One region of the Bacillus sp. JK106 genome, then DNA from elsewhere that is predicted to be linked to it. Evidence: predicted binding sites of a transcription regulator. Region 1 holds the regulator's gene; each other region holds the start of a gene.
What was found. The regulator Rex, encoded in region 1, represses fermentation and respiration genes when NADH is low (regulators of the CRP and FNR family bind a similar motif). The targets are predictions, from matches to a motif close to TTGTGAAATATTTCACAA.
Positions count from the first base shown of each region.

Region 2: ACWJJS_RS15945 (L-lactate dehydrogenase) is a predicted target of Rex. The motif match lies at 6,460-6,477, and genes of this name have one in related genera.
Region 3: ACWJJS_RS07250 (DUF1641 domain-containing protein) is a predicted target of Rex. The motif match lies at 4,077-4,094, and genes of this name have one in related genera.

Region 1 is NZ_JBSJQC010000005.1:546-11,039, reverse strand. Features, by position in the region: gene groL (chaperonin GroEL) at 1-971, opposite strand, end outside; gene groES (co-chaperone GroES) at 1,013-1,297, opposite strand; gene ACWJJS_RS17465 (CPBP family intramembrane glutamic endopeptidase) at 1,534-2,268, shown strand; gene ACWJJS_RS17460 (YdiK family protein) at 2,265-2,456, shown strand; gene tatC (twin-arginine translocase subunit TatC) at 2,498-3,256, opposite strand; gene ACWJJS_RS17450 (twin-arginine translocase TatA/TatE family subunit) at 3,263-3,433, opposite strand; gene ACWJJS_RS17445 (redox-sensing transcriptional repressor Rex) at 3,452-4,099, opposite strand; gene moaC (cyclic pyranopterin monophosphate synthase MoaC) at 4,096-4,608, opposite strand; gene ACWJJS_RS17435 (ABC-F family ATP-binding cassette domain-containing protein) at 4,748-6,676, shown strand; gene tsaD (tRNA (adenosine(37)-N6)-threonylcarbamoyltransferase complex transferase subunit TsaD) at 6,900-7,940, opposite strand; gene rimI (ribosomal protein S18-alanine N-acetyltransferase) at 7,933-8,388, opposite strand; gene tsaB (tRNA (adenosine(37)-N6)-threonylcarbamoyltransferase complex dimerization subunit type 1 TsaB) at 8,399-9,088, opposite strand; gene tsaE (tRNA (adenosine(37)-N6)-threonylcarbamoyltransferase complex ATPase subunit type 1 TsaE) at 9,069-9,545, opposite strand; gene thiL (thiamine-phosphate kinase) at 9,561-10,494, opposite strand, start outside.
Region 2 is NZ_JBSJQC010000004.1:117,929-128,609, reverse strand. Features, by position in the region: gene ACWJJS_RS15975 (amino acid permease) at 1-800, shown strand, start outside; gene ACWJJS_RS15970 (YqcI/YcgG family protein) at 802-1,563, opposite strand; gene ACWJJS_RS15965 (LysE family translocator) at 1,628-2,257, opposite strand; gene ACWJJS_RS15960 (MerR family transcriptional regulator) at 2,474-3,256, shown strand; gene ACWJJS_RS15955 (MarR family transcriptional regulator) at 3,315-3,776, opposite strand; gene ACWJJS_RS15950 (MDR family MFS transporter) at 3,891-5,423, shown strand; gene ACWJJS_RS15945 (L-lactate dehydrogenase) at 5,465-6,418, opposite strand; gene amyE (alpha-amylase) at 6,689-8,668, opposite strand; gene ACWJJS_RS15935 (DUF6773 family protein) at 8,898-9,386, opposite strand; gene ACWJJS_RS15930 (YfcC family protein) at 9,478-10,681, opposite strand, start outside.
Region 3 is NZ_JBSJQC010000002.1:324,049-334,729, forward strand. Features, by position in the region: gene ACWJJS_RS07225 (uroporphyrinogen-III synthase) at 1-638, shown strand, start outside; gene ACWJJS_RS07230 (ABC transporter permease) at 663-1,424, opposite strand; gene ACWJJS_RS07235 (ABC transporter ATP-binding protein) at 1,426-2,163, opposite strand; gene ACWJJS_RS07240 (DMT family transporter) at 2,189-3,172, opposite strand; gene ACWJJS_RS07245 (cupin domain-containing protein) at 3,302-3,799, shown strand; gene ACWJJS_RS07250 (DUF1641 domain-containing protein) at 4,186-4,602, shown strand; gene ACWJJS_RS07255 (NAD(P)/FAD-dependent oxidoreductase) at 4,642-5,820, shown strand; gene uxaC (glucuronate isomerase) at 6,007-7,404, shown strand; gene ACWJJS_RS07265 (MFS transporter) at 7,429-8,820, shown strand; gene ACWJJS_RS07270 (LacI family DNA-binding transcriptional regulator) at 8,891-9,889, shown strand; partial or broken gene ACWJJS_RS07275 (tagaturonate reductase) at 9,965-10,681, shown strand, end outside.

The DNA of each region.
Region 1 (10,494 bases):
GTTACCACAACTTTAGAAGCGCGTCCCAATTGTCCGATTTCAGTAGATTTCAGGTCAAGGCCTAAGTCTTCTGTGATTACTTCTCCGCCTGTAAGAACAGAGATGTCTTCAAGCATTGCTTTACGGCGGTCACCGAAGCCAGGAGCTTTAACGGCAACAGCGTTGAATGTGCCGCGAAGTTTGTTGACAACGAGTGTAGCAAGAGCTTCACCTTCAACATCTTCAGCGATCAGAAGCAACGGTTTGCCTTGCTGTACAACTTGCTCAAGCACAGGAAGGATTTCTTGAATGTTTGTGATTTTTTTGTCTGTGATTAAGATGTAAGGATTGTCAAGAACCGCTTCCATCTTATCAGAGTCAGTCACCATGTAAGGAGATGCATATCCGCGGTCGAATTGCATACCTTCCACAACTTCAAGCTCAGTTGTGAAGCCTTTAGACTCTTCGATTGTGATGACGCCGTCGTTTCCTACGCGCTCCATTGCTTCAGCGATAAGGCTTCCGACTTCCTCATCAGCAGCAGAGATCGCAGCAACCTGAGCGATAGACTCTTTGCCTTCGATCGGCTTAGAAATTTCTTTTAAGTTTTCGATTGCAACAGTTACAGCTTGTTCCATACCTTTACGTACGCCGACAGGGTTAGCTCCCGCAGTTACGTTTTTCAGGCCTTCACGGATCATAGCCTGCGCAAGAACTGTTGCAGTTGTTGTACCGTCACCGGCAACGTCGTTTGTTTTGCTGGCTACTTCAGCTACAAGCTTCGCACCCATGTTTTCAAACGCGTCTTCAAGTTCAATTTCTTTTGCGATTGTTACACCGTCATTTGTAATTAACGGAGAACCGAATTTTTTCTCCAGAACCACGTTGCGTCCTTTTGGCCCTAAAGTTACTTTTACAGCGTCAGCAAGCGCATCGACACCGCGAAGCATAGCGCGGCGTGCTTCTTCACTAAACTTAATATCTTTTGCCATGTTAACGAAACCTCCTCGAATTTTTAAAAATATTTATTTGCTTAGCCGATTACAGCTAAAATGTCGCTTTCACGTAAGATTAAGTATTCAGCACCTTCGTATTTCACTTCAGTACCGGCGTATTTTGAGAAGATAATGCGGTCGCCCTCTTTTACTTCTAAAGCAACGCGCTCTCCGCTTTCCAACACGCGACCTGAACCGGCTGCCACGATTTTGCCTTCTTGCGGCTTTTCTTTTGCAGAATCCGGTAATACGATTCCGCTGGCAGTTTTTTCTTCAGATTCTACGAGTTCAATGACAACGCGATCACCTAATGGCTTTAACAATGTAATAACCTCCTCAATAGTATGAATATGTAATTTTAGCACTCAGCTCTAAAGAGTGCTAACACAGTTATTATAATAAAGAATCTCACTTCCAATTTCAAGTCATAAGAATAAAAAATTTTCACGCTTACATGATTCTCTCTCACACTGATTTTCTCCTTTTTTCACGTCAAGTTCACTTGTGTTACAATAAGAACAAATAAGTTGATTTTATAGGATAAAGGAGTACATATCATTTGAGAAAACAGTATTGGTATATCATTTTGACATATGTTATCATGCAGCTTTCCGCATTGATCGGCATTCCTTTAATGTACAAATTCGGCTATGCGGGCGGGCACCCTACGAATGCGAATCTCACCATGGCTCAGGGGATTTATTCCGTCGTAAGCTTTTTTATCTGCCTGATTATCGTTCTCTTGATATTGAGAACCGCGCCGAAGCAGACATTAAGAAACGGGAAGAAAGCATCCGCCGGCATGTCCGTTCTCTGGGCGGTCGCGGGAATATGGCTCGCTTTATTTTCTCAGGGAATCGCCGGGATGATTGAGCAGTATGTCTTTCACGTGGACAGCGGTTCCGAAAACACGAAAGCCATTCTCAACATTATTAAAGCCATGCCGCTCATGATTATCGTTTCTTCTATCGTCGGGCCGATTCTTGAAGAAATCATTTTCCGGAAGATCATCTTCGGTGTATTATATGAAAAAACGAATTTCTTTATCGCCGGACTGATCAGTTCCGTCATCTTCGGCATTGTGCATCAAGACCTCACGCACCTGCTGCTGTATACGGCCATGGGCTTTACCTTTGCGTTCTTGTATGTGCAGACGAAACGGATTATTGTGCCGATATTCGCCCATGTCATGATGAATACCATTGTCGTGGTCATGCAGCTCGGCCCCGCCCAAAAATATATTGAACAGCATAGTGAGCAAATGCAATTAATTATTGGAGGATTGTTTGTATGAGGAACCCAATGACTTGGGGCTTGATTTATTTCGCAGTCGGCTGTATCTTTACGTATTTGGCCGCAAGCTCTCCGGGAAGCATGTGGTCTTTTTATTCCATACTGCTGATGGTTTTCGCCGCTTATAATATCAGCATCTCGTTTAAAATGTTCGCCTTCTCATTTAAAGTGAAGAAAAATCAAAAATAATAAAAGAAAAGCCATTTCTCATCATTGAGAAATGGCTTTTTTTATGCTGATACGTCCTGGTCAGATTCACTGCCGGTCTGCCTTTTCCGATACGCCGCTTTTGAAATCAGGATACTGATTTCGTATAAAATGCAAAGCGGAATGGTAATCATCAAGTGAGACAGCAGCTCAGGCGGCGCAATCATCGCGGCGATCACGAGCAGCACAAAATATGCGTACTTCCTGATCTTCGATAAAAACATCGGCGTGATAACACCGAGTCTCGTTAAAAACATGATCAGCACCGGCATCTGAAACAGCAGCCCGAACGGAATCGTCAGCTGCAGCAGAAAATGAAAGTATTCGGTGATCCCGATCACCTGGTTGACATCCAGGTCATTCGAGACCCGCTTCATAAAATCAACGACCAGCGGAAATAAAATATAATAAGAAAACGACACACCGCCGACAAACAGCACGATCGAAATCGGAATATAGCTGAGTGTTACTTTGCGCTCCTTCTCATACAGACCCGGGCTGACAAACGCCCAAATCTGATAGAGAATAATCGGCGAAGTCAAAATGATGCCGATGATAAACGCGAACTGCAAAAAGATAAACAGCGGATCCGTCAGGTTAAAAGCATTAAGGGTGAGCTCTTTTACTTCATCGGCTTTTTGAAGATACACAATGATAGGTTTTGCCAGAAAAAAGCCGGCAATAAAGAAAACCGTAAAGGATAACGCCACAATCAGCAATCGTTTCCGAAGTTCGGCAATATGCTCCACAAGCGTCATTTGATTCACTCTCATACGCGTCATCCTATCTTACTGTTCTTCTTTCTTTTTTTCCTCTTCTTCACCGGCTAATCCCTTAGTAGCGTTCTTAAATTCACGAAGCGTGTCCCCCGCCGCTTTTCCTAATTCGGGAAGCTTCTTCGGACCGAAAATAATTACCGCCACCACACCGATAACCGCCAGGCTTCCAGGACCGATCATGTGCAGCTCCTCCTTTCGCTATTCAATTTCTTCCAAAACAGAATAATGCTTCAAGAAATAAACCAATGATTGAAGCTCTACAGCTAAATCTATATGATGAATTCGAATGTGATCCGGCACATTCAAACGGGCCGGCGTAAAGTTAAGGATTCCCTTGATTCCGAGCGCCACGAGCCGGTCGGTGATTGACTGGGCGGCAACCGCCGGAACGGTAAGAATCGCCACGGGTTCATCCTTTATGTGAAGCTCTAAATCATCAAGATCAAAGACAGGCACACCGCCTACCTCAGTTCCTATTTTACTCTGATTTACATCAAAAGCCATAGATATTTTTGTGTTATTATTTTTTGTGAAATTATAGTGAAGAAACGCCGTCCCTAAATTCCCGACACCGATCAAAATGACGTTCGTCGTTTCATCCTGATCCAGTGTTTTTCTGAAAAATGACAGCAGGTAATCCACATTATAGCCGTATCCTTTTTTGCCGAGCGCCCCGAAATAGGAAAAATCCCGGCGGATCGTGGCCGAATCGACTTTTACCGCGTCGCTCAGTTCAGCTGATGAAACGCGCTGCTTTCCTGAGGCGTGTAAATTCTTTAAAAAGCGATAATAAAGCGGCAGCCTTTTTGCCGTCGCCTGTGGAATTTTTGATTGATCCTTGTTCATGATTGGTCCTCCACTTTATACTCAGATGCATCTCTTTTAAAATCACCGTTTTTGCCTCCTGTTTTTTCCATGAGGCAGGTCGGGCCGATGACCATTCCTTTATCCAGCGCCTTGCACATGTCATACACGGTCAAAGCGCAGACTGAAGCGGAAGTTAGCGCTTCCATTTCCACACCTGTACTCCCTTTCGTTTTTACGCTTGCCTGTATATGAAGAACGGCTTCGGAATCCTTTTCCTCCCAGCCGAATGAAATGTCGACGCTGCTTAAAGAAAGCGGGTGGCACATCGGAATAATCGCTGACGTCTGCTTTGCGGCCATAATTCCTGCCACCTGTGCGACAGCCAGCACGTCTCCTTTTCCGATCTCGCGGTTTTTGATTCTGCTGTACACGTCATGCTTCATGTGTACGCTGGATATCGCAGCGGCAGTACGGACTGTTGAAGATTTATCGCTTATATCCACCATGCGGGCACGGCCTTCTTCATTAAAATGAGAAAATCCATTCATATTTAAACTCTCCTTACTTCTGATCATACACTATTTTCTCCCTGATGTCTTATCCTATAATGTTCCAATTCTGATGTATTGTTTGCTGACAGCAGGTTGATAAGCTACACTTAACTTATTATAACAGAGGTGAAATAATATGATGATCTTACAAATTAATCAGCTATCCAAATCTTTTGGCGCTGATCCTATTTTAAACAATATAAAGCTTGAAGTCAGATCTCGGGATCGCATCGCCATAGTAGGCAGAAACGGAGCCGGCAAATCAACTCTCCTTAAAATTATCGCAGGTCACCTTTCATATGAAAAGGGTGAATTAATCAAACCGAAAGAATTAACGATGGGATATCTTGCCCAGCACACTGGCTTGGAATCCCAGCTTACCATAAAAGAAGAACTGCTGAGCGTTTTTGATTTCCTGAAAGCAATGGAAAAAGAGATGCGCTCTATTGAAGAAAAGATGGCCACGGCCGCCCCGGCGGAGCTTGAGACGCTGATGAAAACCTATGACAGGCTTCAGCAGGATTTCAAGGATAAAGGCGGCTATCAATATGAAGCGGACGTCCGATCTATCCTTCACGGACTCGGCTTCGGAAAATTTGACGATTCCGTGAAAGTGCAAAGCCTGAGCGGCGGTCAGAAAACAAGGCTTGCGCTCGGAAAACTGCTGCTGACCCAGCCTGATCTGCTTATTCTGGATGAACCGACGAACCATCTCGACATCGATACGCTTACATGGCTTGAGCATTATTTACAGGGATATTCAGGCGCAATCCTGATCGTTTCCCACGACAGATACTTTCTTGATAAAGTCGTCAGCCAAGTGTACGAGGTCTCCCGGACAGAAAGCAAAAAATACCTCGGCAACTACAGCGCCTATTTAGAACAAAAAGCCGAGCAGTATGAGAAAGACCTGAAGCTGTATGAAAAACAGCAGGACGAAATCGCCAAGCTTCAAGATTTTGTCGACCGCAATCTGGCCAGAGCTTCTACAACGAAAAGAGCCCAAAGCAGACGAAAACAGCTTGAACGGATGGACGTCATGGCCAAGCCGCTCGGGGATGAGAAATCCGCCGCCTTCCGTTTTGACATTACAAAACAGAGCGGAAACGACGTCCTGCGCGTACAGGATGTTTCCATCAGCTATGACGGCCAGCCGCCGCTCTTGAAAAACCTGACCTTCGGCATTACAAGAGGCGAAAGCGCCGCCCTCGTCGGACCGAACGGAATCGGCAAATCAACCTTGCTGAAAACGATTATGAACACGATCAGTCCGGAATCCGGGTCGATCACGTACGGTTCCAATGTCACAATCGGCTATTACGATCAGGAGCAGGCTGAACTGACATCGTCCAAACGCGTGCTGGACGAGCTGTGGGAAGAATATCCGGACATGCCGGAAAAAGAAATCAGAACATGCCTCGGCAACTTTCTGTTCAGCGGAGACGATGTCCTGAAACCGGTCCGTTCGTTAAGCGGCGGGGAGAAAGCAAGAGTCGCGCTTGCCAAGCTGATGCTTCAAAAAGCAAACTTTCTCATCCTTGATGAGCCGACAAACCACCTTGACCTGGACAGTAAAGAGGTGCTGGAAAACGCCCTGATCGACTACCCGGGAACACTGTTATTTGTATCGCATGACCGCTACTTTATTAACAGGATCGCCACAAGAGTGCTGGAGCTGTCACCTGATCATGCAGAAGAATATTTGGGAGACTATGACTATTACACCGAGAAAAAAGCACAGCAGCTGGAACTGGAAGAAATGAAGCGGCAGGAAAAGGAGCAGGCTCAGCCTGCCGGCAAGGTCAAACAGGATACGAAAAGAACTTACGAGGAAGAAAAAGAATGGAAGAAGAAAGAACGGCAGCGCCTGAGACGCATTGAAGAAATCGAAGCGGCCGTCTCATCCGCCGAAGAGAAAATCAGTGCCAATGAGGAGCTGCTGTGCGACCCTGACGTGTATCAGGATCATGAAAAAGTACAGACCATTCACGCGGAGAATGAAGCCCTGAATCAAGAGCTCGAAAACTTATTAGCAGAATGGGAGGAACTCTCCTCAGAAGAATAGAAAAAGTCAAGCACCTCTTTAAGGGGTGCTTTTTTATCCACAGCTATCCTCCTTGTCAGCCATTTAAGTAAGCGCTTTATACACACTATCCACAAAATTTTCTGACTTTATCCACTTTACTAACAACTTACAGTCCCTTATCCAGACTGGATTTCTGAATATATTCACAATCCTGTGGATATGTTAGAATTATCTGTTAATAAGTAAAAAAAAGCCTCACGTTTTACAACGTGAGACGATCAAAGGATGTTAATTCCAAACCGGGCTGTCCGTTCATATCGTACGAGCCCCGGATCCCCTTTTCAAAAGCAACGGTTCCGGCAGCCGCAATCATCGCTGCATTGTCCGTGCATAAAGAAAGCGGCGGGATGACAAGCTCGGGATCTCCTGAATGGCTGAATTCCCGCTGCAGTGCGGCTCTCAGCCCTTTGTTAGCGGCTACGCCCCCTGCAAGCAGCACTTGTTTAACCCCGTATTCTTTCGCGGCCTTAGAGGTTTTTGCCGTCAGTACATCAATGACACTCTGCTGAAAGCTTGCGGCAAGATCCTCCGGAGGAATCACCTCATTTTTTTGCGAGGCGTTATGAAGCGTGTTAATCACGGCTGATTTCAGGCCGCTGAAGCTGAAATTGTAAGACCCTTCTTCCAGCCACGCACGCGGAAGCGGAATGGAATCCGTTCCCGCAGCAGCTAGCTTATCAATCTGCGGCCCTCCCGGATAGGGAAGCCCCATCGTTCTTGCCACTTTGTCGTAAGCTTCGCCTGCGGCATCATCCAGCGTTTCACCGATAACCTCGAATGAACCGTGCTCTTTCATATAAACCAATTCCGTATGTCCGCCTGACACAACCAAAGCAAGCGCCGGGAACTGAAGCTCTCCTATCAGCCTGTTTGCATAAATATGGCCCGCAATGTGATGGACGCCGACTAACGGTATTTGATGGGCAAAGCTTAACGCCTTTGCCGCATTGACTCCGATTAACAGGGCTCCGACAAGTCCGGGTCCTTCCGTTACAGCAATCGCATCAAGATCATCAAAGCCCATCTCCGCCTTTGAAAGAGCTTCCTCAATCACAAGGGTAATCTGCTCCACATGATGTCTGGACGCTATTTCAGGCACGACCCCGCCGAAACGTTTATGGCTTTCAATTTGAGAAGCGACAACGTTTGAAATGATGTCTTTTCCGTTTTTCACGACTGAGGCCGCAGTTTCATCACAGCTTGTTTCGATTCCTAATACATAAATATCTTGTTTTTCACTCATGTAATGTCACCCACATTAATAACGCGTCTTCCCCGTTATCTGTATAGTATTGTTTTCTGATTCCTCCGGCCTGAAGACCGAATTTCTTATATAAGGATTGGGCGGGATGATTTGAGACCCTGACTTCGAGAGAGAGCCTTCTTGCCTTTTTTTCTCTGCACAATTCTATCGCAGAGCGAAACAGCGCTTCTCCCAACGATTGGCCCCGATATTCCGGCTTAATGGCTATGTTCGTAATCTGCGCGTCATCTATAATAATCCAGATTCCGCAATACCCCGCCAGACAGCCGTCCTTTTCAATAACAAGGTAGTGGGCATACGGATTTTCCAAAAGCTCATGATAAAATGAATCCTTCGTCCATGGAGAAGTAAAGGATGCTGTTTCAATTTCATAAATTTGATCAATATCTTCCGGCCGCATGCTTCGAATCGCCGTTTTCGTTTTCATCCCTATCACCCTATTTTTGAGATTCCATCCATTTCGCTTCAGCCTCTGCCAGACGCAAATAATCCGGAACAAGGCTGTGGACATCCGTTTCTTCTTTTTCCAAGCCTAAAAACGCCAGCTCTGACGGCCGCGGATTATGCTGTGCAGCCGTTCCTATCACTGCTTGAGATGTCATTTCATGCAGAATGGTTTCTTCATGAATGGCTGTATCGTGCCCTAAAAATAAAACCGGAGACGCTTTTTCTTTCAGCATGCCGAGCCAATCAGTCAAAAGGACATTCTGATCAGGAAGAACGGATTGTAATCGGCCGTCCTGATATTCATAAAGTCCCGTATATACCTGTCCGCGCCGGGCATCAAATAACGGGCAGATCAGTCCTTGAAAGTGCCGTCCGTTAGCCGCCAGCACCTCCAGGCTCGAGACAGCGGAAACCGGAAGCTTCAGCGACCATGCCAATGTTTTTGCCAGCGTCACACCGATTCTGACACCTGTGTACGATCCCGGTCCTTTCGCCACCGCTATTTTCGTAAGGTCCTGCGGTGTCAGGCCGCAATCCTTCAGCAATGAATTGACAGCAGGCATCGCCCGCACGGAATGATTCTTTTTTAAATATGTAATATACTCCGCCATCACCGTTTTCTCTCGAACGAGCGCGGCACCCAGCGTGTAATTTGACGTATCAATTGCCAGTATTGTCATGTTTATTTATCTCCTCACAAAGCGTTTCATACCGTGTTCCGAAAGCCGTAAAGGTAATGTCCCTTGCCTCATCACCGGCTCTCTTGATGACGATCTGCAGCCGTTCAGCAGGCAGCTGATCCTGAATTAAATGAGCCCATTCAATTAAACAGACGCCTTGTCCCTCAAAATATTCTTCAAGCCCTAAGTCTTCGCTTTCATCCTCCATACGATACACATCCATATGATATAGAGGAATCGAACCGTCATGGTATTCTTTTATAATTGTAAAAGTCGGGCTGTTTACCACTCTCGTGATTCCCAGTCCTTCGGCAAAACCCTTTGTAAAAGTCGTTTTTCCCGCGCCTAAGTCGCCTTCCAGTGTCAAAATGTCTCCCGGCTTTGCCAAAGAAGCGGCAAGCTTGGCTACGGCTTTCGTTTCTTCGGGGTTTTTCGTTCTCCATTGTAATGTCTTCAAAGTGAGTCACCCGTCTTATTTAAAATGATTGTATCCTTTTTTCTCAAGGACGATTTGTCTCTGATCATTGGCTGTCAAAAGAACACATGCTTCCTTCCGTTCAGATACCGCTCCTATCTTCGCAATCGGAATGCCCGATTGAGTGCAGTAATCAAGCAGAGAAATCCACTCTTGCTGAGAAACCGTTCCAACCAATTCAAAATCTTCACCGCCGAATAACACCCATTTCTTCCACTCGGAATCTGCCTCAGGCAAATCCGGATGCACCGGCAGAAGTTGTTCTTCAATTTCTATCGTAACTGAACTTGCCGCAGCTATTTCATGCAGCTCACTGGCCAATCCGTCACTGATATCATTCAGAGCCGCGCGCTGAAGCTGAGAGCAGAAGCGGCCGACTTGAACTCTCGGAACGGGCCGTTTATGTTTTCGGATAAAATAATCACTCGTGTGAAAAGCAGAAGAAAGTGTTTCTCCCAACAAAAGAGACAGTCCTGCTGCGGACGAGCCGATATCCCCCGTAACAAACACAACATCTCCGGGTCTTGCCGAGCTTCGCAGACAAGCGCAATCCTTCTCAACTTCTCCGATGACAGTAACGGTAATTACGGCTTGACCGGAAGCGGAGACGGTATCTCCCCCGATCAAATCCATTTGATATAGTTTCGCCAGTTCCGCCATCCCTTCATACATTGCCTGGACGTCAGCTTTCTGCCAGCAAGAAGGAACCGCTAGAGACACCAAATAAAACTTCGGAATGCCTCCCATCGCCGCCACGTCACTAATGTTAACAGCAAGCGCTTTATAACCGATATCATGAGGAGAGGAATACTCTAATTTAAAATGGACATTCTCCACCATTGTATCAAGGCAGACAATTTGCTGCATATGGGGTGACGCTGTATAAACCGCACCATCATCACCGATCCCTACATCGACGGAAGGATGATAA
Region 2 (10,681 bases), on a different contig from region 1:
CTCATAAACCGGATGTGCAGGTGCCGAACGAATCAAAGGATTTGTTCCCGCACGGAGCGATGGGGTTATGGACGGGACTGATTTATGCGTTTTACGCCTTCGGAGGAATTGAAGTCTTGGGGCTGATGACCGTGCATTTGAAAAAACCGGAGGAAGCCTCTAAATCAGGCCGGCTGATGCTTGCCGTTCTTGCGGTAATTTACGTCATTTCTCTCGGCCTGGCGCTGCTGTTAGTGCCGCTGGGCAAATTCACCGAACAGGACAGCCCGTTTATTACATCGCTGAAGGGTTTTCATTTAGATATCATTCTTGATATTTTTAACGGAATTTTTATTATTGCGGGATTTTCCACGCTCGTCGCCTCGCTGTTTGCCGTGACGACATTGCTTTGTACAATGGCCGATGACGGGGATGCGCCGAAATGCTTCAGATTAAAGGAAAACAAAAAAATCTGCTGGCCCGCGCTCGGATTGACGTTTGCCGGACTCATCGTCTCCATCATCCTGTCATTGGTGCTGCCGAAAAATATATATGAACACATGACAACCGCGGCGGGCCTGATGCTTCTTTATACGTGGCTGTTCATTTTGTTCTCGGGCAAGAAACTGCTTGAAACGACAAAGATGGGAACCGTACAGATTGTTATCGCCCTTGTGCTGATTGTCGCGGCCGTCTCCGGGACGCTGTTTGAGAAATCGAGCCGGCCCGGTTTTCTGGTCAGCCTTTGTTTTCTCGCCGTCATTGCGATCGTGACATGGATCGTACAAAAAAAGCAGGGACACAGCCCTGCCGGATCATAGCTTATTTCGTCGGTTTAAACAGTCTCTTCAAATAAGAAAAGGGACACTTTGACACTTGGGTCTCATCATCACGGAGGAAATATTGCTTCCATTCTAAATTGTCTTTTCCTCCGTACCACCCCAATCGGGGATGAAGAGGGGCTTCATCATACGCCTCTAAGCGTTTTCTGATCAGCCGGCTCATGTTTCTTCCGAACGCGGTTGAATCATTTAATCCTTCGAAAATCCATCTTGGCTGAAACGCCAGCATAAAAAACGGGAAGCTTCTGCTTTGTCTCGCTTCATGCGCAGGCGTCGCGCACAGAATAAAATACGGTTCGCCGTCAAAGCAGAACTCCCATTTATAATGTTCAGGGTCTTCCGGCATGTCTTCCGGCCAGTCTTTCGGGTCGCAGCCGCTCAGCCGGTTTAAAAAAGACCAGAACAGCTCTTCATACGCCTCAACGGAATAATGCTCAGCTAAATCCTCAGGCGTATCAAAAATCACAAGCAGCGACGCGTATCTTCCGGTATTCCTTGAGATCTTTCCGTACTCTGACAGCAGCATCCCCACTTCCTCCGGGGTTCCCTCTTCGCGGGGATCACCCGCAAAGGATATCCGGAGCTGATCTGTCAAAAATCCCTGACGTCCGGGAATGCACGGAAACGTATCCGCTTTATCGCCTACTTTTTCTGATAGAAGCTCAAAAGCGATTCTCTGCCAATTTGGCAGATCCAATAACTTTTCCTCAAGGCAACTTTTTGTGTACAGCCCGCTTGCCATCTGCCCACCTCCAGTATCGTCATGATACGTTATGACGGAGATAGGCGATGGGTGACTCTTCTATTTATGAGATGAGCATTTGAATCCCCTGCCATCCGAAATAAAACCCGAAAACGATCAAAGACACACCCGCCGCTCCCGTCAGCCAGCGGAGCGCTTTTTCATGAAGGAGATTTCTGAAAGTGCTCGCGGCGACCGCCATGCAGAAATCCCAGATCAAAATGCCGAGAAGAATGCCGGAGCTGTAAATCAAAAGCTGATTTGCATCGAAGGATTCAGCGGTTTTGGCGAGAATGCTCCCGTATATGCCGAGCCAGAATAAAATGCTCAGCGGGTTGGAAAGAGAAATAAAAAATCCCGCGCCGAATGTTTTGTAAAAAGCCGGTTTTCCTTTTCCGCTTCTGACATTCATGGCTTCCCTTATATTTTTTAACGTTTCGACTCCCGTGTAGGTCAGCACGAAAAAACCGAAGAGCCACAAAAACGTTTTTACAAAAGGAGCGGTCAAAAATTGAGACAGCCCGAAATAGATCAGAATCATATACAGCCCGTCCGCGGCCATGGCGCCGAGACCGAAAATCCATGCATGCCAAAAGCCGTTTTTGATGCCTTTGTCAATTTGCGCCGCATTGACCGGTCCGACAGGTGCTGACAATGACAGCCCGAGAACGATGTAGCTTAAAAAGATGTTCATTGGCTTCCCCCTCATTCATGCAACTTGTACAAGTTATTCATGAATGGGCCGTGCTATGCAAAAAACAACGCCTATAGTTTCGAATTTTCATGAGTATTTAAATATTTATCCAGTATAACTTAATAACAGTTGTCTTAAGACCCTTGTATATATATAATATTACCCATCAAGTTAGCTACTAAAGTTATGAACTAAAATTTTCGAGGAGTTTTAATGATGTTAAATGAATACGTAAACCTAGACAATGACATAACCATTATGTTTTGTGAGCATAAAAAGTCTGGTGAGCAAAAAGAAATATACATAGATACACACGACCTCCCACAAGTTTCTAGCATTGAAGGTAGATGGAGCCTTAGCAGGGACAAAAGAGGTTTTTATTTCGTTACGACGTTTAGTAATGGTAAGCAGTTAAACTTAAAACGTTTTATACTTGGACTATATGAAAAAACAACTAATAACACTCAACAAGTAACATTTATTTCAGATAACTTCCTAGACTATAGGAGATGTAACCTTTTCTTAGCAAATAACTCCAAAGAGTTAAACACAAAAGAAACAAAAATAAAGCTTAAAAAACTGGCAAAAAAAATACCTGTTATTGATAAGAGCGGTACACCAGCTCCAAAGAATAATTCCAAAATATTTTTTACAACTAGAGAAATCAGCGAAAAAATAGGTACAGACCAATGGAATATTAGAAAATGGGCAAAGGTACATAATATTGTACCTAAAAAAAATAAAGCAGGACAATTATTATTCACGAAAGAACAATTTGATTTATTTGCGAAACTTAAAAACACAAGCAAAAGGTTAAATTCTCAAGAACAACCTGATACTAAATCACACAACAAACACAATGAAACTTATGATATCTTTCACAGTATAACCAACAAACAGGTTGTCGCTATTAATCAGAATACAGGAATGTCTGATTATACGTTCAAAGACATCAATGAATTCAATTTACTAAGAAAAATTTTCAAAAGTATCAATTGAATAAAAATATTAAGAAGCCTAATAGAAAATTTCTGTTAGGCCTTCTTTGATTAGTAATTTATTTTAATTTCTCAAGCTCGTCTTCCATTATGTCCGTCACTTTTCCTAAAAAATCGAATATCAGCCGCAGTTCTTCTTCTTTATATTGCCGGCAAAGGCTGATCGTGGACTGGGATAAGGAGCTGAACAATTGCTTCACATTCGCTTTTCCGGCTGTCAGCGGCACGATGATCACCCGCCGTTTGTCTTCGGGGTCTTTTTTCCTCATGACATATCCCGCTTTTTCGAGCCGGTCAATGAGCGCCGTTACCGAACCTGTGCTGAGGCCGGTTTTTTTCCCGAGCTCGCCTGCGGTCATCGGGCCTGCTTCATTTAAGATATCAGCTGATTTCAAATCGGTCGGAAACAGACCGAGAGATTGAGCGGCCGCCTGATGAAAAAGGATCGTCCTTGTGGCCATCTTCCGGAATAACTGTATGGCGGTTTCCTCCGTCTCGCTTCTGGTATTTCTTGTTGACAACTGACAGGCCTCCCTATAAAATCAATTTATCTTGACGATCAAGATAATTTTCGGCAAATCTAATATGATCATAGCAAATTTAATGATCAAAAGTAAGTATGGGAGGAAAAAAGCATGGAACAAACAGCCGCGAAGGACGCCACGACAAAGTTTGTCGTCATCGGTCTTTTGCTGGGCATTTTAATGTCGGCTATGGATAATACAATCGTTGCCACTGCGATGGGAAACATCGTGGCGGACCTCGGAAGTTTCGATAAGTTCGCGTGGGTGACGGCATCATACATGGTAGCCGTTATGGCCGGTATGCCGATTTACGGAAAACTGTCCGATATGTACGGACGCAAACGTTTCTTTTTATTCGGTCTTATTCTTTTCTTAATCGGATCTGCATTATGCGGAATCGCCCAAACAATGGATCAGCTCATTATTTACCGCGTCATTCAGGGAATCGGCGGAGGCGCGCTGATGCCGATCGCCTTCACGATCATTTTTGATTTATTTCCGCCGGAAAAACGCGGAAAAATGTCGGGCATGTTCGGTGCCGTTTTCGGCCTTTCCAGCGTTCTCGGGCCGCTTTTAGGCGCGCTCATTACCGACTCCATCAGCTGGCACTGGGTGTTTTATATCAACGTGCCGATCGGTATTTTATCATTGTTTTTCATTCTTCGTTATTATAAAGAATCCCTTGAACACAAGAAACAGAAAATCGACTGGGCCGGCGCGATTACGCTGGTGGTTTCCATTGTCGGTCTGATGTTCGCTCTTGAGCTCGGCGGAAAAACGTATGATTGGAACTCCGTGCAGATCATCGGTCTGTTCGCTGTGTTCGCCGTGTTCTTTATCGCCTTTTTTATCGTGGAAAGAAAAGCGGAAGAACCGATTATCTCATTTTGGATGTTTAAAAACCGTTTATTTGCTACGGCACAGATTCTGGCGTTCCTTTACGGAGCCACGTTCGTCATTTTAGCGGTGTTTATCCCGATCTTCGTTCAGGCTGTGTACGGAAGCACCGCGACAAGCGCGGGCTTTATTTTGACGCCGATGATGATCGGTTCTGTTATCGGAAGTATGATCGGCGGAATTTTCCAGACGAAAGTGCGGTTCCGCAATTTAATGCTGATTTCCGTGGTCGCTTTCTTTATCGGAATGCTGCTGCTTTCCAATATGACACCGGATACGGCGCGTACGATGCTGACGGTATTCATGCTGATCTCAGGATTCGGCGTCGGCTTCAACTTCTCACTGCTGCCGGCTGCGTCCATGAACGATCTGGAGCCGCGTTACCGCGGAAGCGCCAACTCAACAAACTCGTTTTTGAGATCATTCGGTATGACGCTCGGTGTGACGATTTTCGGAACCATCCAGACGAATGTGTTTACCAACAAGCTCACAGATTCATTCAGCGGCATGAAAGGAGCGGGCGGCGCGATGCAGAACATCGGAAATCCGCAGGACATTTTCCAGGCCGGCACGCGCGCTCATATTCCGCCGCACATTCTGGATCGCATTATTGACGCCATGTCGCAAAGCATCACATATGTATTTACGCTTGCGCTGGCGCCGATCGTCATTGCGGCCGTTACCATTTTGTTTATGGGAAAAGCGAGAGTAAAAACCTCTCAGGAAATGGCGAAAAAAGCGAATTAAAAAAAGCAGTACATGGCGTTTGTCATGTACTGCTTTTTTGTTTACTCTGCGAAATGCGGAGCGAGAATATCTTTCAGCACGTTTGCGCTGCGGCTGAATTGAGCCTGTTCTGTTTCATTCAGCTCAAGTTCCGTCACACCTGCGATGCCGTTCCGATTGACGACGGCCGGAACGCCGATAAAGACGTCGTTTACACCGTATTGGCCGTCCAGATATGTGCTGACGGTTAAAATGCTGTTTTCATTACGCAAAATCGCTTTTGTGATGCGGGCGAGGCTCATCGCCACTCCGTAATATGTCGCGCCTTTTTTCTCGATAATATGGTAGGCCGCGTTTTTCACATCGTCAACGATCTGATCCAGCTCGTCCTGTTTGTAAGCTGCATTTTTCTCCAGCAATTGCTGTACCGGCACTCCGCCGATATTGGCGTGACTCCATACAGGAAGCTCGGTATCGCCATGCTCGCCGATAATGTGGGCGTGTACGTTTTGCGGAGCGGCGCCGAAGTATTCACTCAGCATATAACGGAATCGCGCAGAATCCAGTGTCGTGCCGCTGCCGATGACGCGTTCTTTCGGAAGCCCGCTGAATGTCCATGTCGCATAAGTGAGAATGTCGACCGGGTTTGTGGCAACGAGGAAGATGCCGTCAAATCCGCTTGCCATTACTTCACTGACAATGTTTTTAAAAATGGCGAGATTTTTTTCGACCAGCTCAAGTCTCGTTTCGCCCGGTTTTTGATTGGCTCCGGCACAGATGCACACGATATCGGCATCCTTGCAATCCTCATATGTGCCGTAAGACGTTTTGACCGGATGAGGCGCAAATGCCTTTCCGTGATTTAAATCCATGACATCGCCCATGGCTTTTTCTCTATTTACATCAATGATCACAAGCTCATCTGTGATCCCTTGGTTAATTAACGCAAATGCATAACTGCTTCCAACAAAACCTGCTCCGATTAATGCTACTTTGTTCACTCGTTCGTTCATCATGTATGCTCATCCTCCAGTGTTTCGTGGTGTCTGTTTTTAACTTGTGAAGTATTTCACATATATATTGTGCAACACTTCACAAACTTTTGCAAGAGAAAAGTTTGATTTTTGGACAAAAAAATATCGGTGATGGTTTCCAGATTGTTGACAACATCCTAAAACGGAACCGTTTTAGGATGTTGTCATCTTTTCAGCGTGATTGAAGATGCGCTGTCCTTTTCCCAGAAGCAAGGGTTTGCCGGCACGCTGATGTAATGATAGCCCTATCAATTAATGCGGAAGATAACCGTTTAAACCGGAGTTGTTATACAAACCATTCTGCACATAATCAAATCCGGGATGGTTCTGTCCGGGCACTTGGGCGCTGCCATTGTTAAAAATCACTTTGGCATTAGCCGTATCCGCATTCGCAGGCAGCGTCAGCGTGTAAATTCCATTTGCATTCTTAGTCATTGCTTTCCCCGGCCACGATCCGGTTAATTCTATGGCCCTGCCTCCATCATGTTTGTAAATATAAGCATTTACCTGGCCCCAATGATCCGGATTTTGATAGCCAATGATGTTGGTTTGGGCCGGGTCTTTTTTGACAAACGTGTATTCTTGGGTTCTCGCTGCACCCTCGCCGTTCGTTCCGGTTAACTTGATGTTGTATGTCGTGCCGATTGGATCTCCTTTCCCGATCGTTAATCGGTCTCCATCCTTAAATGCTGTCTGCTGCCCATTATTGATTTGGTAAACGGCTTTTGCTGTTTTCGCATTTGCACGCAGGGTGACCGTCAGCTGATCATTGAAAGAATGGACTGCCCCCGTTTGGTAATTCTCAAGAAAGACCTGAGGCGCATTTCCAATATCATCGGGATAAAGAACAGCCGCGGATCTGGCATTGATCGTACCTGTCAGTTTGCCGTTCGCTACTTGAAATGAACCGGCGCCGGCCCTATTATCATACCTGCCGTCAGGCAATTTCGTTGAAGTATTGACGGTGACAGAAGACGATCCCGCATTAGCCAGCACAACGCCTTTTGAGCCGCGCTGATTCATAAATATTTGATTGTTCCCATTCGGATTCGAGAGTTCCTCAGGCTGCCCGGCCATTACATTGTGAAATTGATTGACCGCGGTGATCGCCTGATCTTTAAATAAGGCGCTCCCGCGATCTCCTATTTGACTTTTTCCGGGAAATCTTACACCATTTCCTCCGCCCTCAGGTCTGGAAAAGAAAAGAGGCGTGCTTCCTGAGCGGGAACCAATCACTGCCCAGCCTAAACGAATATCGTCATCACTCATCCATGTGGACTCTTCCTCATCATTGGCATACGTATCATGTGATTCCACCCATGTGACTAACTTGTCCGCAGACACGTCAGATGCATAATGGGAGGTATTCGACACACTCAGATTACGGTTCTTTAAAGCGGATCTGATGGAATGCCCATAGTTAGAAGCCGTCACATTCATATAATTCGCATAAGCAGTATCTCTGGACGCGCTGTCTTGCAGGATTTCTCCGTATTGGAACTCCGCCGATGTATTGGTGATATTCGGCCAAAATCGGCTGCCGTAATTCCCATCATCCGGAAGCTCTATATGCTTGGCGGCATCATAGCGGAACCCGTCCGCTCCGTCATTCAATGCTCTTTCCAAGAAACGTTTCAGATAGGCCTGCACCTCAGTATTCTGTGTATTCCAATCATACAGCCCAAGCAATGAATTTTGAGTGACGTCCCACCTGTCCGACCAATTTTTAATTTGTGTGTTTCCATGGGTCCAGTTTGGAATACGCTTAATCTCGTCAGAAATCGCGGCGTAATCGCTGGTGGTATGATTGATAACCGCATCGACAATGACTTTTACGCCATACTTTTCCGCGGCTGCACACATGTCCTTAAATTCTTGTTCAGTGCCTAAGTAACGGTTGCCGATTTGGTACGATGTCGGCTGATACAGCCAGTACCAGTTCCTCATGCTTTTATCTCCTTGGTTCCCTTCCTTTACTTGGTTAATCGGAGACGTCTGAATGGCTGCATAGCCCGCATCACGAATATCTTTCATATTTTGTGTTAACGTATTGAACGACCAATTCCAGGCATGAAGGATGGTCCCGTTTTTGACCGATGACGCGGCCGCCTCATTCGATTTGTTTGCAGTTTCAGCGTTCGCAGCCGCCGGGCCTGACAAAACCAAATGAAACAGCAATAAAAATCCGGCGAATAACGGCAGTAAAGAGGTTTTGAATCGTTTTTCAAACATTTTTGACACTCCTTATTTCATTTTTGAAGACTGACTGCGGAGTCAAAAATTCCTCTTACTCTTTCTTCAGCTCCTTTCAACTGTTGTGAAGACTGGAGAATTCTGTTAACGCTTACATTTCAACTTATCACACTCTCTCTATCAAAGCAACGTGACAGAGTGAATTCAAATCTATATTCCTATCAATTAAAAAGACTTCCCGCTTTCAAACAAAAAAAGAAACCACCTGTCAGGATGATTTCTTTTTTATTTCTTTTATCGCTCTTCTGTAAGACAGCTTCACAATGACATACCGAAGCAAAAACAGAACGCCTCCGCAGACGATAAAAAGAAAGATCATTTTCAGCCAAGCAAAGAATGTATGGGGAAACCCCCTGTCGTACATCGTAAGTGCCGCCACCGCAAAAGTGACCGCAATTGAATCTATCCGCTGCTGCTTCACCCGCTTTTTCAGTTCTTCTTTGGTGTCTATTCTCGGCATGAGCATTCCCGACGCTCCCGCCCTGATGCAATAATAAACAATTATAATGAAGAAAACCGCCAAGCTTCCGGCCCATTCCCTAAACGGACAGTTCAGAACAAGTCCGCGTACGATGATGTCAAGCAAAGACAGTGTGCCCACAAGCATTCCGACTTCTGACCAAATCATTCGTTCTTTCTCTTTCACACTCTCACTCTTTCCATTCACGTTTGAAAGTCCGTTCCGACGCTGATTCATGACTTCCTCCCGTACTATTAAGAATGGCTTACAACTCCCATTATATCTTGCCGATTCATAATGATAAACCGAAATATCATTGACAAAATGTTTAATAAGGACCCCAATTGATCAGGACGCCTATGCAGATAAACACGAGGCCGATGACAAACCAAATCAGCGCCAGCGGAATCATGAAGCGAAGCCACTTTACGTACGGAATGCCGCTGGCAGCCAGTACGGCCATCAGCACGCCGGAAGTCGGATTGACACAGTTTACGACGCCTTCCCCGAGCATGACCGCTTCAACCGCGACCTGTCTCGTGATGCCCATCAGATCGGCAAGCGGCGCCAAGATCGGAATAAATACGACCGCCTCCCCTGAGCCCGATGATATCAGAAAATGAAGCAGGGCGCTGGAAATATACATTCCGATTGCGCCTGCCATCGGGCTGAAACCGTGCAGCAGTGACGCAAGCCCATTGACTACCGTATCAAGCAGCTTTCCGTGTTCCAGAATAACGGAAATGCTTCTCGCCATTCCGACGATCAGCGCGCCGTAAACGAGGCCCTGACAGCCTGTAATAAACGTTTTTGCGATATCATTTGCCGCCATTCCCGCAATCAGGCCTGACACGATTGAGATAAAAATGAACACGGCGGCCATCTCTGAATCAGACCAGCCAAGAGTAAGCGCGCCGTATAAAAAGCCGGCAAGCGACAAAGCCGCGACAGCCAGAATCAATTTATGGCGGACGGTAAACGGGACTGGCTTGTCCTCCGGATCGGAAGCCTGCGGGATTGAACCTGCCGCCGGAAACCAATCGTTTCCCAGCAGACTGGCGTCCTTTGCTTTTCTGAGCCTTCTCGTATACCGATAAATATATAAAATAGATGATAGCAGAAAACAAATGTAGACGGCAATCCGCAGGCCGATGCCGGAAAACAGCGGCAGCTCCGCGATGCTTTGTGATAACCCGAGCGGTGAAGGTGATAAAATCGTCGCGTTAAACCCGGCATAGCAGCCGATATAAATGACGGCCGCTCCGGCCACGGCGTCCCATTTCAGCGAACGGGCGACGATCAGGCCGATCGGAATAAAACCGATCACGGAATTAACGACGATGCCGGTTGTGCCGAGGATCGAAAATAGAGATCCGACAATCGCAATAAACAGCAGCTGTTTTGTGCGGAACGTACTGATGACATTACTGATCAATCCATTGATGGCGCCCGTTTTCTCCAAAATCGCAATGGTGCCGCCCGTAAACAGGATTAAAAAAATAATCGGCGCGGAACTTGTCATCCCTTCCTGA
Region 3 (10,681 bases), on a different contig from region 1:
ACTGGGTGATATTCACCACAGGCATCGGTACGGAAACGTTATTGTCGGTATCGGAAAAAATCGGTCTGAAAGAAGAATTTTTAGCGGCCGTTCATGAAGCGAAAATCGGCTGCAGAGGCTATAAAACATATGCGGCCTTAAAAAAGCTCGGCATCACACCGCATGCCTCAGATGAAGACGGTACAACAAGAGGGCTGATCCGCTCCTTGGAACGATTTGACTTTAAAGATAAAAAAGTCATGATACAGCTTCATGGCGAGAAAGCGCCGGTTTTAACGGAGTTCCTTGAGAAAAACGGAGCGGAGGTATTCCCTGTTCTGCCGTATCAGCATATTCCGCCTGAAAGAGAGACGGTCGATAAACTGCTGGGAGAGCTGTTAAACGGAGAGGTCGATGCCGTATGTTTTACGACAGCCATTCAAGTGCGCTCTCTCTTTGATTATGCAAAAGAAAAAGGATCCGCAAAGGAATTGCAGCAGGCATTCGAAAAACACGTGCTTGCCGCCGCAGTCGGCAAAGTGACGGCTGAAGCGATCCGGGATGAAGGGGTAAAGAGGGTCCTTGCTCCGGACATTGAGCGGATGGGAGCGATGATTATTGAATTATCCCGTTACTATGAATCTCTGACCTTGTCATGAACCACCATTCAGCAGGGAAAAAGCTTACGCTTCCCTGCTGAATTTTTTTAATTGCCAGTGTTCCGTGAAAAGGGAAGGATATGTCAAGGCGCTGAGTATGATACATGTAAGAAGAGCGGAGGCCATCGTTGTAAAAACGATCAGCAGCTGAAAGCGCACCGCCTGTATCGGATCAGCCCCCGCTAAAATCTGCCCCGTCATCATGCCGGGAAGCTGAACGAGACCCAATGTTTTCTGGCTTTCAAGCGTCGGGATCATACTGAGCTTCATACTGGACGTCAATATCTGCCGGACGGCCTGCTTAGGCGTTCCTCCAAGAGAGAGAATCAGCAGGATTTCTTCTTTCCGCAGGTCTGCTTCCGAACTGATCCGGCTTAAAAACAGGCTTGAGAGCACCATGGAGTTTCCGATGACCATGCCGCTTATCGGAATGACATATCTTGAAGTGAACGGAATGATGTGAAGGGTCAGTAAAAGTCCCTGCGTCACGGTTTCCGCGATTGCCAGTGTCAGAAAAACGCGCCAAAATGAGCCGATCCGCATTTTTTTCCGTTTGGCGACATTGTGCGAAGCGGCCGTGAGCATGAGAAGCACCATTAATATGATAAATATCGGGTGATCACCGCGAAAAATCAGCGACAGCACATAGCCGATGATGAGAAGCTGAATGACGGCCCTGACGGTTGCGACGATCATATCCTTTTCGACGCCGGCTTTAAAAGATTTAGACAGGAATAAAGCGATAATGACAAATATACTTGTTAGTAACAGTGAAAGATCATTCATATCAGCACCCGCTCCCTTGTAAAAGCGCCCGGGCCTTTTCGTGTTTCGGTTCCTTAAAGAACGTTTTCGTTTCCGCGGTCTCTAAAAGCCGTCCCTCAGCCATAAACCATACCGTATCGGATAATCGTTCCGCTTGTTCAAGGTTATGGGTGATCCACAGGATTGTCAGCTGTTTTTGCCGATGGAGTTTCGTAATCAGTTTCTCAATGGTGAGAACGGATGAGGGGTCGAGCGCCGAGGTGATTTCATCCAGCAGCAGGATGGACGGCAGTCCGGCGAGAGTTCGCGCTAATGAGAGCTTCTGCCGCTGACCTCCGGATAATTCCTTTGCATTCCGATCCAGAAGCCCGCGCGGAAGGTCTGTAAAATCTGCGAGCTCTTCAGGGGTATAGTGCTGCGCCCCGTGGAGTTTTTCTGCGAGCAGAAGGTTGTCCCGCACCGTGCCCTCCGTGACGGGAGCTGATTGAAATGCAAGGCCCGCGGTTTTTCTGAGCTCCCTGATATCCCAGCGCCTTATTTCTTTTCCGAATACAAGCACTTCCCCTTCATCAGGTGTATTCATCAGATTGCAAAGTGACAGCAATGTGCTTTTTCCCGCGCCGGAAGGCCCTATCAACGCCGTGATAGAACCTTTTTGAATATGTCCGGTTACACGGCTCAGGACATCAAAGGACGTATTGTTTTGTTCAAAGCGTTTGCCGGCTGACAGAAAAGATATTGCCGGAATTTCTTCTTTCATATAGGATGACACCTTTCGTAAAAAATCAGGAACCGGTGAGATTGGCTGACGTTTGCTCCGCCGTTTTCTGGTCTGTCTGCCGGGAAGCGAATGTATGCATGACCATTCCCCCAATAATAATGAACAGTCCGGCAAATGAAAGAAGTGACGGAAACGCTGCGGATAAAAAGACGATTTCGCCGATCAGTGCAAAAAGAACCTCTCCGGACTGCGTCGCTTCAACAGCAGCGAGCTTCTGCGGCTCATTCCTCACCATATCGGTGGCGCGGAAAAATAATACTGTTGCGATAACGCCCGAGCTGAGTGCGACGATAAAGGATTGGAATGTCTGTCCCATTGAGGGAAGCCCGTCTCTATACCAGCCGAAAGCGGCGATCAAAAGCCAAAACGGAAGGCTTGCGAGCGTCATGCCGAGCACCCGCTGAAACGTATCGAGTTTTCCGCCGTATTGTTCCAGCATTTTGCGGTTGCCGAGCGGATAGGCAAAAGCCGCGATGACGACCGGCGCCACGCTGAATAGTATCGTGCGGCCGGACAGAGAACCCGCATGCTGAAGCTGAATCAGCCCGGCTCCGATCAGGATGATGACGGAAGTAACCAGCGAAATCAGCGGGATCTTTTGTCTGACGGAAACCGGGCCCGCCGGTGAATTTTTTGTTTCGTAGAAAAACGGCGACAGAAGCACACCCGCGACAATTGTAATCTGCCACGTGCCGGCGATCAGCCAGCCAGGCCCATATGCCGCCGCAAACGTAATCGGGGCATAAAAAAGCACGAACCCGGTAAAACTCCACTTCAGCCAAAAAAACGGTTTTTTCCGGATTTCATGCCAGAGCGGCGCCCATTTTCCTTTCGCATAAACGATCAAAAATAAAAACGGAATCATAAAAAGAAAACGCAGGGAAGAGCTCCACATCCAGCTTCCGCCGGAAAGCTCCATCGCCCTGTTTAAAATAAATGTGACTGCAAAAAACAGAGATGCCAATATTCCGATCACGATGGCTTTCATTAAATCCCTCATTTTGACACATATTTTTTTATACTATACTATTCACCGGCAGGCTTCGCAATGGAATATGAGAAAATAGCGTTTTAATAAATGATGAATGGGAAACAGACATATACGGAGGTGAACACAATGCAGAAAGAGGATATTCAAGTGCTTTATTTCGAAGATGACGGCCGCATTCCGAATAACCCGAATCTTCCGCTTGTTATTTATAAAGCGGTATTTAATGAAGAAACGGTACAGAAAGCAGAGTCCGTCCTCAGCCGGCACGATTGGTCGAACAGCTGGACGGGCGGAGTATTTCCGTATCATCATTTTCACAGCACCACGCACGAAGTTCTTGTCGCGGTAAAAGGAACCGCGGTTTTGAGGTTCGGCGGGGAACAAGGGGCGGACGCCGTTCTTCAAACGGGAGACGCAGCGGTCATTCCGGCCGGCACCGGACATAAAAAACTGTCGGGCAGTTCTGATTTTACCGTGATCGGGGCTTATCCGGGCGGCCGGCAGTACGATACAAAAACGGAGAAAAATGATAGAACTTCAGAAGAAATCAGCCGCGTCCCGCTCCCGGAATGTGACCCCTTTACGGGAAAATCGGGCCCGCTTTTAAAATTGTGGGAAAAATGACAGGGGAAAAGCGGACGGTCTGTAAAAAAATAGCCTAAAAGAAACGTTATTACACCCCCGCCATATAAATAATTTCATAAACGAAACAATTCACGTTCAAATTTTGTTCAAAAAGTGTTATTATATAAGAGTAAATCAAATTGGGGTTTTTTATGTTTGCTATTTTCAGAGAGGAAAAAGAAATTTTGACTTATTCAATTGTTTTTGTTGATATAAAAATAATACTGGATATGGCAAAGTGAAAAACTGGGTAGTAAACATTTATTTTTGTAAATGATTGTGCATGAATTCACAATCTTGCTTTTTCATGCTTTTCTGCATGAAGGGGGAAAGGCTACCCTTTCCAAAAAAATCAGCATACTGCTTATAGTAAAGGAGAATCGGATATGCCAGAAACAATCGATCAAACAAATGCATCTGTCAGCCAAGGCCAACGCGATCTTATTGATCAGCTGCTAAAACCTGAAGTTCAAGAATCACTGACTGTTTTAGTGGATCAGCTTCCAAAACTGACTGAGTTAGTAAATATTTTAACGAAGTCTTATGATTTTGCACAGTCTGTAGCGACAGACGAAGTATTGAAGAGCGATACAGTGGGTGCGCTTACAGAAATTCTTGAGCCGGTGAAAGAAACAGCGAAAGAAGTTGCGGCTACTGCGATCGAAGCAAAAGACCGCGCGGATGCAAGCAATGAAACGATCGGACTTTTCGGCCTGCTGCGCATGCTGAAAGATCCTCAAGCTCAAAAGCTGTTCCGTTTTGCTAACAGCTATCTTGAAATCATGAACGAAAAACAAAAATAATCTCAGATTCAAATTGATATAAAGGACGGAGGATATACGATGTCAAAACATATTGTCATTTTAGGCGCTGGTTACGGCGGAGTTCTTTCTGCTTTAACCGTTCGCAAACATTACAGTAAAGATGAAGCACGCGTAACCGTTGTGAACAAATACCCGACTCACCAAATCATTACGGAACTGCACCGCCTTGCAGCAGGCAACGTGTCTGAACAGGCTGTTGCTATGCCGCTTGAAAAACTTCTGAAAGGAAAAGACGTCGACATTAAAATCGCAGAAGTCAATTCTTTCTCAGTTGATAAGAAAGAAGTTGCCCTTTCTGACGGTTCTAAGCTGACTTATGACGCGCTTGTTGTCGGACTTGGTTCTGTTACGGCTTATTTCGGCATTCCTGGACTTGAAGAAAACAGCATGGTGCTGAAATCTGCTGCTGATGCCAACAAAGTATACAAACACGTGGAAGACCGTGTGCGTGAATACTCTAAAACGAAAAACGAAGCTGATGCAACAATCCTTATCGGCGGCGGCGGCTTAACAGGCGTCGAGCTTGTCGGTGAGCTTGCTGACATCATGCCGAACCTTACGAAAAAATACGGCGTAGATCCGAAAGAAATCAAACTGAAATTAGTAGAAGCAGGTCCGAAAATTCTTCCTGTTCTTCCTGATGACCTTATCGAACGCGCGACAAAAAGCCTTGAAAAACGCGGCGTTGAGTTCTTAACAGGTCTTCCTGTTACAAATGTTGAAGGAAACGTTATTGATCTGAAAGACGGTTCAAAAGTCGTTGCCAACACATTTGTATGGACAGGCGGCGTACAAGGCAACCCGTTAGTCGGCGAATCCGGCCTTGAAGTGAACCGCGGCCGTGCGACGGTTAACGATTTCTTACAATCTACTTCTCACGAAGATGTATTCGTTGTCGGAGACAGCGCTGTATACTTTGCGCCGGACGGCCGTCCGTACCCGCCGACAGCGCAAATCGCTTGGCAGATGGGTGAACTTGTCGGTTACAACCTGTTCGCTTACTTAGAAGGAAAAACGCTTGAAACATTCAAGCCTGTAAACTCTGGTACGCTTGCAAGCCTTGGACGTAAAGACGCGGTTGCCATCATCGGAGCGAACTCTACTCCGCTGAAAGGCCTTCCGGCATCTTTAATGAAAGAAGCAAGTAACGTACGTTATTTAACACATATCAAAGGATTATTCAGCCTCGCTTACTAATCCTTAAGATCACACAGAAGACATTGCCGGACTTTCTCGGCAGTGTCTTTTTTTGTATGAAAATGTTAACGGATACAATTTTCTGAAAAATAAAATAAAAATGATTGATATGTGAGAAAGAGGAAGCTAAAATAAAAAAGAACCATTTTGTTAACGTTAACATTTTTTAAGAGGGAGGATGAGAGTGTGAAAGCTTTTATGGGTGATGACTTTTTACTGGATAGTAAAACGGCCGTAAAGCTGTACCGGGAATACGCAGAAAACATGCCGATCATTGATTATCACTGTCACTTAAGCCCAAAGGAAATCTATGAAAATAAAACCTTCGCAACCATTACGGAGGCATGGCTTTACGGTGACCACTACAAGTGGCGGATCATGAGGGCCAACGGCATTGAAGAGCGCTGCATTACCGGAAACGCTTCAGATGAAGAGAAGTTTTTCGCCTGGGCAAAAACGGTGCCGATGGCGATAGGCAATCCGCTGTACTGCTGGACGCATTTAGAGCTGCAGCGCTGGTTCGGCATTTATGACGTATTGAATGAAAAAACGGCCGCGGCAATTTGGAAAAAAACGAATGAGCTCCTGCAGGGAGACGGGTTTGGCGCAAGGGATCTCATTCTGAAATCAAATGTCAAAGTCATTTGCACAACCGACGATCCTGCCGATGCGCTGACATACCACGAACTGTTGAAAGAAAGTGATTTTCCGGTTCAAGTGCTGCCCGGATTTCGGCCTGACAAAGGACTGGACATCAGCAGCCCGGGTTTTGCCGATTGGGTCCGGTCGCTGGAGAGCGCTTCCGGAATGGCTGTCACCACCTACCAATCGTATTTGGATGCGTTGGAATCCCGCGTCCGCTTCTTTCACAGTGCCGGGGGAAGAGTGTCGGATCACGCATTAGATCAAATGGTTTATGCCGAGACGACCGAAGAGGAAGCGGCCCGGATTTTTGCCGCCGGATTAAGCGGAGAGCATGTGTCTTTTGAAGATGAAAAGAAATTCAAAACACGGACGCTGCAATATCTTTGCGGTCTTTACGCCGAACTGGACTGGGCGATGCAGTTCCATATTAACGCGTTAAGAAATACCAATACAAATAAGTTCAGCAGCCTCGGTCCTGATACGGGATATGACTCGATTAATGATGAACGTATCGCAAAACCGCTTGCCCGGCTGTTAGATTCCGCCGAAAAAAAGCGGCAATTGCCTAAAACGATTTTGTATTCTCTGAATCCGAATGACAACTATATTATCGCCAGCATGATCAACAGCTTTCAGGATGGGAAAACACCGGGGAAAATTCAATTCGGCACAGCCTGGTGGTTCAATGACACGAAGGATGGAATGCTTCAACAAATGAAAGCGTTATCAAACACAGGCCTGTTCAGCCGTTTTATCGGGATGCTGACGGATTCAAGAAGTTTCCTGTCCTATCCCCGCCATGAATACTTCAGGCGGCTTGTCTGCACGCTGATCGGCGGCTGGGCGGAACAAGGCGAAGCGCCCTGCGATATGGAGCTTTTAGGGAGGATTGTCGAGGGAATTTGTTACCGGAATGCTGAGGAATATTTCCGCTTTTAAAAAATGGAATGAAAGAGGTGGCCTATGAGTAATGTGCCTGTCGTGACAGCACCTGCCGCAAAAGTGAAGGAGCATAAGCTGAGTCTGAAAGAAAAAGTATCCTATGGTTTCGGAGATTTTGGGAACGGATTTATGTTTGATCTCGGGCAGATCTATTTGCTGAAGTTTTTCACAGATGTCGCAGGCATTCCGGCAGCGTTCGCCGGCAGTATTTTTTTGGTCAGCAAGCTGTTTGCGGCTTTGACTGATCCGATTGTCGGCTCGGCCATTGACTACAGAAAAAAGATCGGACCCCGGGGGAAATTCAGGCCGTACTTATTATTCGGAAGTATTATTCTTGCGGTCATGACCGTATTGATTTTTGTGTCACCGGACGTGAGTGTCACCTGGAAGCTTGTGTACGCCTATGCTTCTTACATGCTGTGGGGGGTCGCTTATTCTTTCGTCAATATTCCGTACGGCTCCCTCGGTGCAGCCATTACACAGGATGCGGAGGACAGAACGGCGCTTTCCGCATTCCGCCAGATCGGCTCTCTCGGCGCGCTGCTCATTACAAGTGTCATCGTCATCCCGATTCTCGTTCATTTTGATAACGTTCACATCGGCTACCCGGCAGTTATGGGAATGATGGCCGTAATCGGAATCGCGGGATTTATGATCTGCTACCGAAACTGCAAAGAAAGAATTATCGTCCGTGAAGCGCCGAAAGAAAAGCTGTCCGTCATGTCGGTTTTCAAATGCTTTATCGGCAACAAACCGCTTCTGACTGTCGTTTTCATGACGATTTTCTCAATATCGGCATACAACATTAAATCCGCTATGCTTGTTTACTTCGCCCAATACAATCTCAACAATGCGGAGCTGATGTCCTACATGAGTTTTATCATCATCGGTTCTTCATTTTTAGGTGTGTTGTTTATGCCGAAACTCGTCAAACGCTTCGGAAAAAAGCAAACAGTGATGATCGGTTTTGCCGTCAGCGCCGCGGCTGATGCGCTGAATTTCTGTCTCCCGTCAAATGTATATATCTTTACGGCGTTAGCGAGCATTGCTTTTATCGGGATCAGCATACCAAACGGCATTACGTGGGCGCTTGTGTCGGACATTATTGATTACGGAGAGTGGAAGACGGGTGAACGGAAGGAGGCGACGACATATTCGCTTTTTAACTTCTCCAGAAAACTCGCCCAATCTTTATCAGGTTTTCTTTCAGGCATCGGGCTGAGCGTTATCGGCTATATCCCGAATGCATCTCAGACAAAAGGCACGTTAATCGGGATTAAAGGGCTTCTGCTGCTGTACCCGGCTTTCGCTTTAGCGTGCGCCATGCTGATTATCGGTTTAATGTATAAACTGACGGACCGGCAGCATGCCGAGCTCGTTCAGGACTTACATCATGCAAAACCTCAACTTTAGTGATTTTATGGACTGTCCGTTAATGGTACAATAGAAATAAATGCCAGCATACAGAAAGAAAGGAAAAACGATGGTAACCATAAAAGATATCGCAAAACTCGCCAACGTATCCCACACAACCGTATCCCGGGCACTTAACGGCAGCCCCCACATTAAAGAGCATACAAAACAGAAAATATTAGAGCTCGCTTCACAGCTGAATTACACACCGAATGTAAATGCAAAAAGCCTTGCCATGCAAAAGTCCCATACGATCGGACTGTTTTTTACAAGCATCACCAACGGAACCTCACACAGCTTTTTTTCCGATACCATCAAAGGTGTAAACCGCACAATCAGTGAGGAATACAATTTGTTCGTCCGCGCGATTGACGATCTGAAAAGCTTTGAAACCATTACGCCCATGAGATATGACGGAATCATTTTAATGAGCCAAAGCGACAGTGATAATTCATTTATTTATCATATCCGCGAGAAAAACATCCCGCTCGTCGTGCTGAACCGGGACATTGATGACCGGAGCATCACGAATATCCTGTCAAACGATAAAGAAGGCTCCAGACAGGCGGTCGACTGCCTGATCGCAAACGGACACAGAGATATCGCGATCATTGAGGGAAAGGAAGGATTCAGGTCAACTTCTCAGCGGAAAGAAGGCTATTTGACATCTTTAATTGATCATTCTATCCCGATTAAGCATGAATACAGTGTAAAAGGCCGCTATGATATGGAAAGCGGCAGTCAGGCGATGGAAAAACTCTTGGCGCTTCAATCACCGCCTACGGCTGTTTTTTGTTCAAACGATGATATGGCGATCGGGGCGATGAATACCATTTTCGCCAAAGGCCTGAACGTTCCGGAAGATATATCCGTTATCGGGTTTGATGACATCGGCATTTCCCAATACATGACGCCGAGGCTTTCGACAGTAAAACGCCCGGTTGAAAAAATCAGCATACTCGGCGCAGAGAAGATTTTGGCGCTTATCACCGACCCGGATACGGCGGCGGAAAAAATATACGAAAACACCGAGGTGATGATAAGAGATTCAATTAAAAAACTCACATAACGGCCCGTCTGAATATCCGGGTTTTCGTACGGGGAAATGTTAACGTGTGCATGAATGCAGAAGGAGGCGGACAGCTTGCGGCAGCTGAATAAAAAGATGTGCGGTGAATACATTCAATATCCTGAAAAAGTCCTTCAGTTCGGCGAAGGCAACTTTTTGCGGGCCTTCGCTGACTGGCAGATCGATCAATTGAATCAATTGACGGATTTTAACGGAAGCGTGGTCGCCGTACAGCCGAGAGGCTCTGAGAAAATAAAACGTTTAAACGAACAGGACGGTTTGTTTACGCTTTTTTTGCAGGGGATAAAGGACGGAAAACCGGCTGAAGAACACACGATCGTCAAATCCATCAGCCGCGGCATTGATCTTTTTTCTGACTATGATTCCTTTAAACGGCTGGCAGCACAAGAGGATCTTCGTTTTATCATCTCCAATACGACAGAAGCGGGAATTACGTTTGAGAAAGGCGACCGGCTTGAGGATAGACCTCAAAAAACATTCCCTGGGAAATTAGCGGCGTTCCTTTATTTCCGCTATAAGGCATTTGCGGGTGACGCCGAGAAAGGGTGCATTGTGCTTCCATGTGAACTGGTCGAAGAAAACGGACGGAAACTGAAGGCGGCCGTGCTTCAATATGCCGGGCTGTGGGAGCTGGAGCCTGATTTTACTCAATGGATTCATGATGCGAACATCTTCTGCAATACCCTCGTGGATCGGATTGTTCCGGGATTTCCTGTTGATACCGCGGAAGAACTTACCGATTTTCTCGGATACGAAGACCGTCTGCTTGTG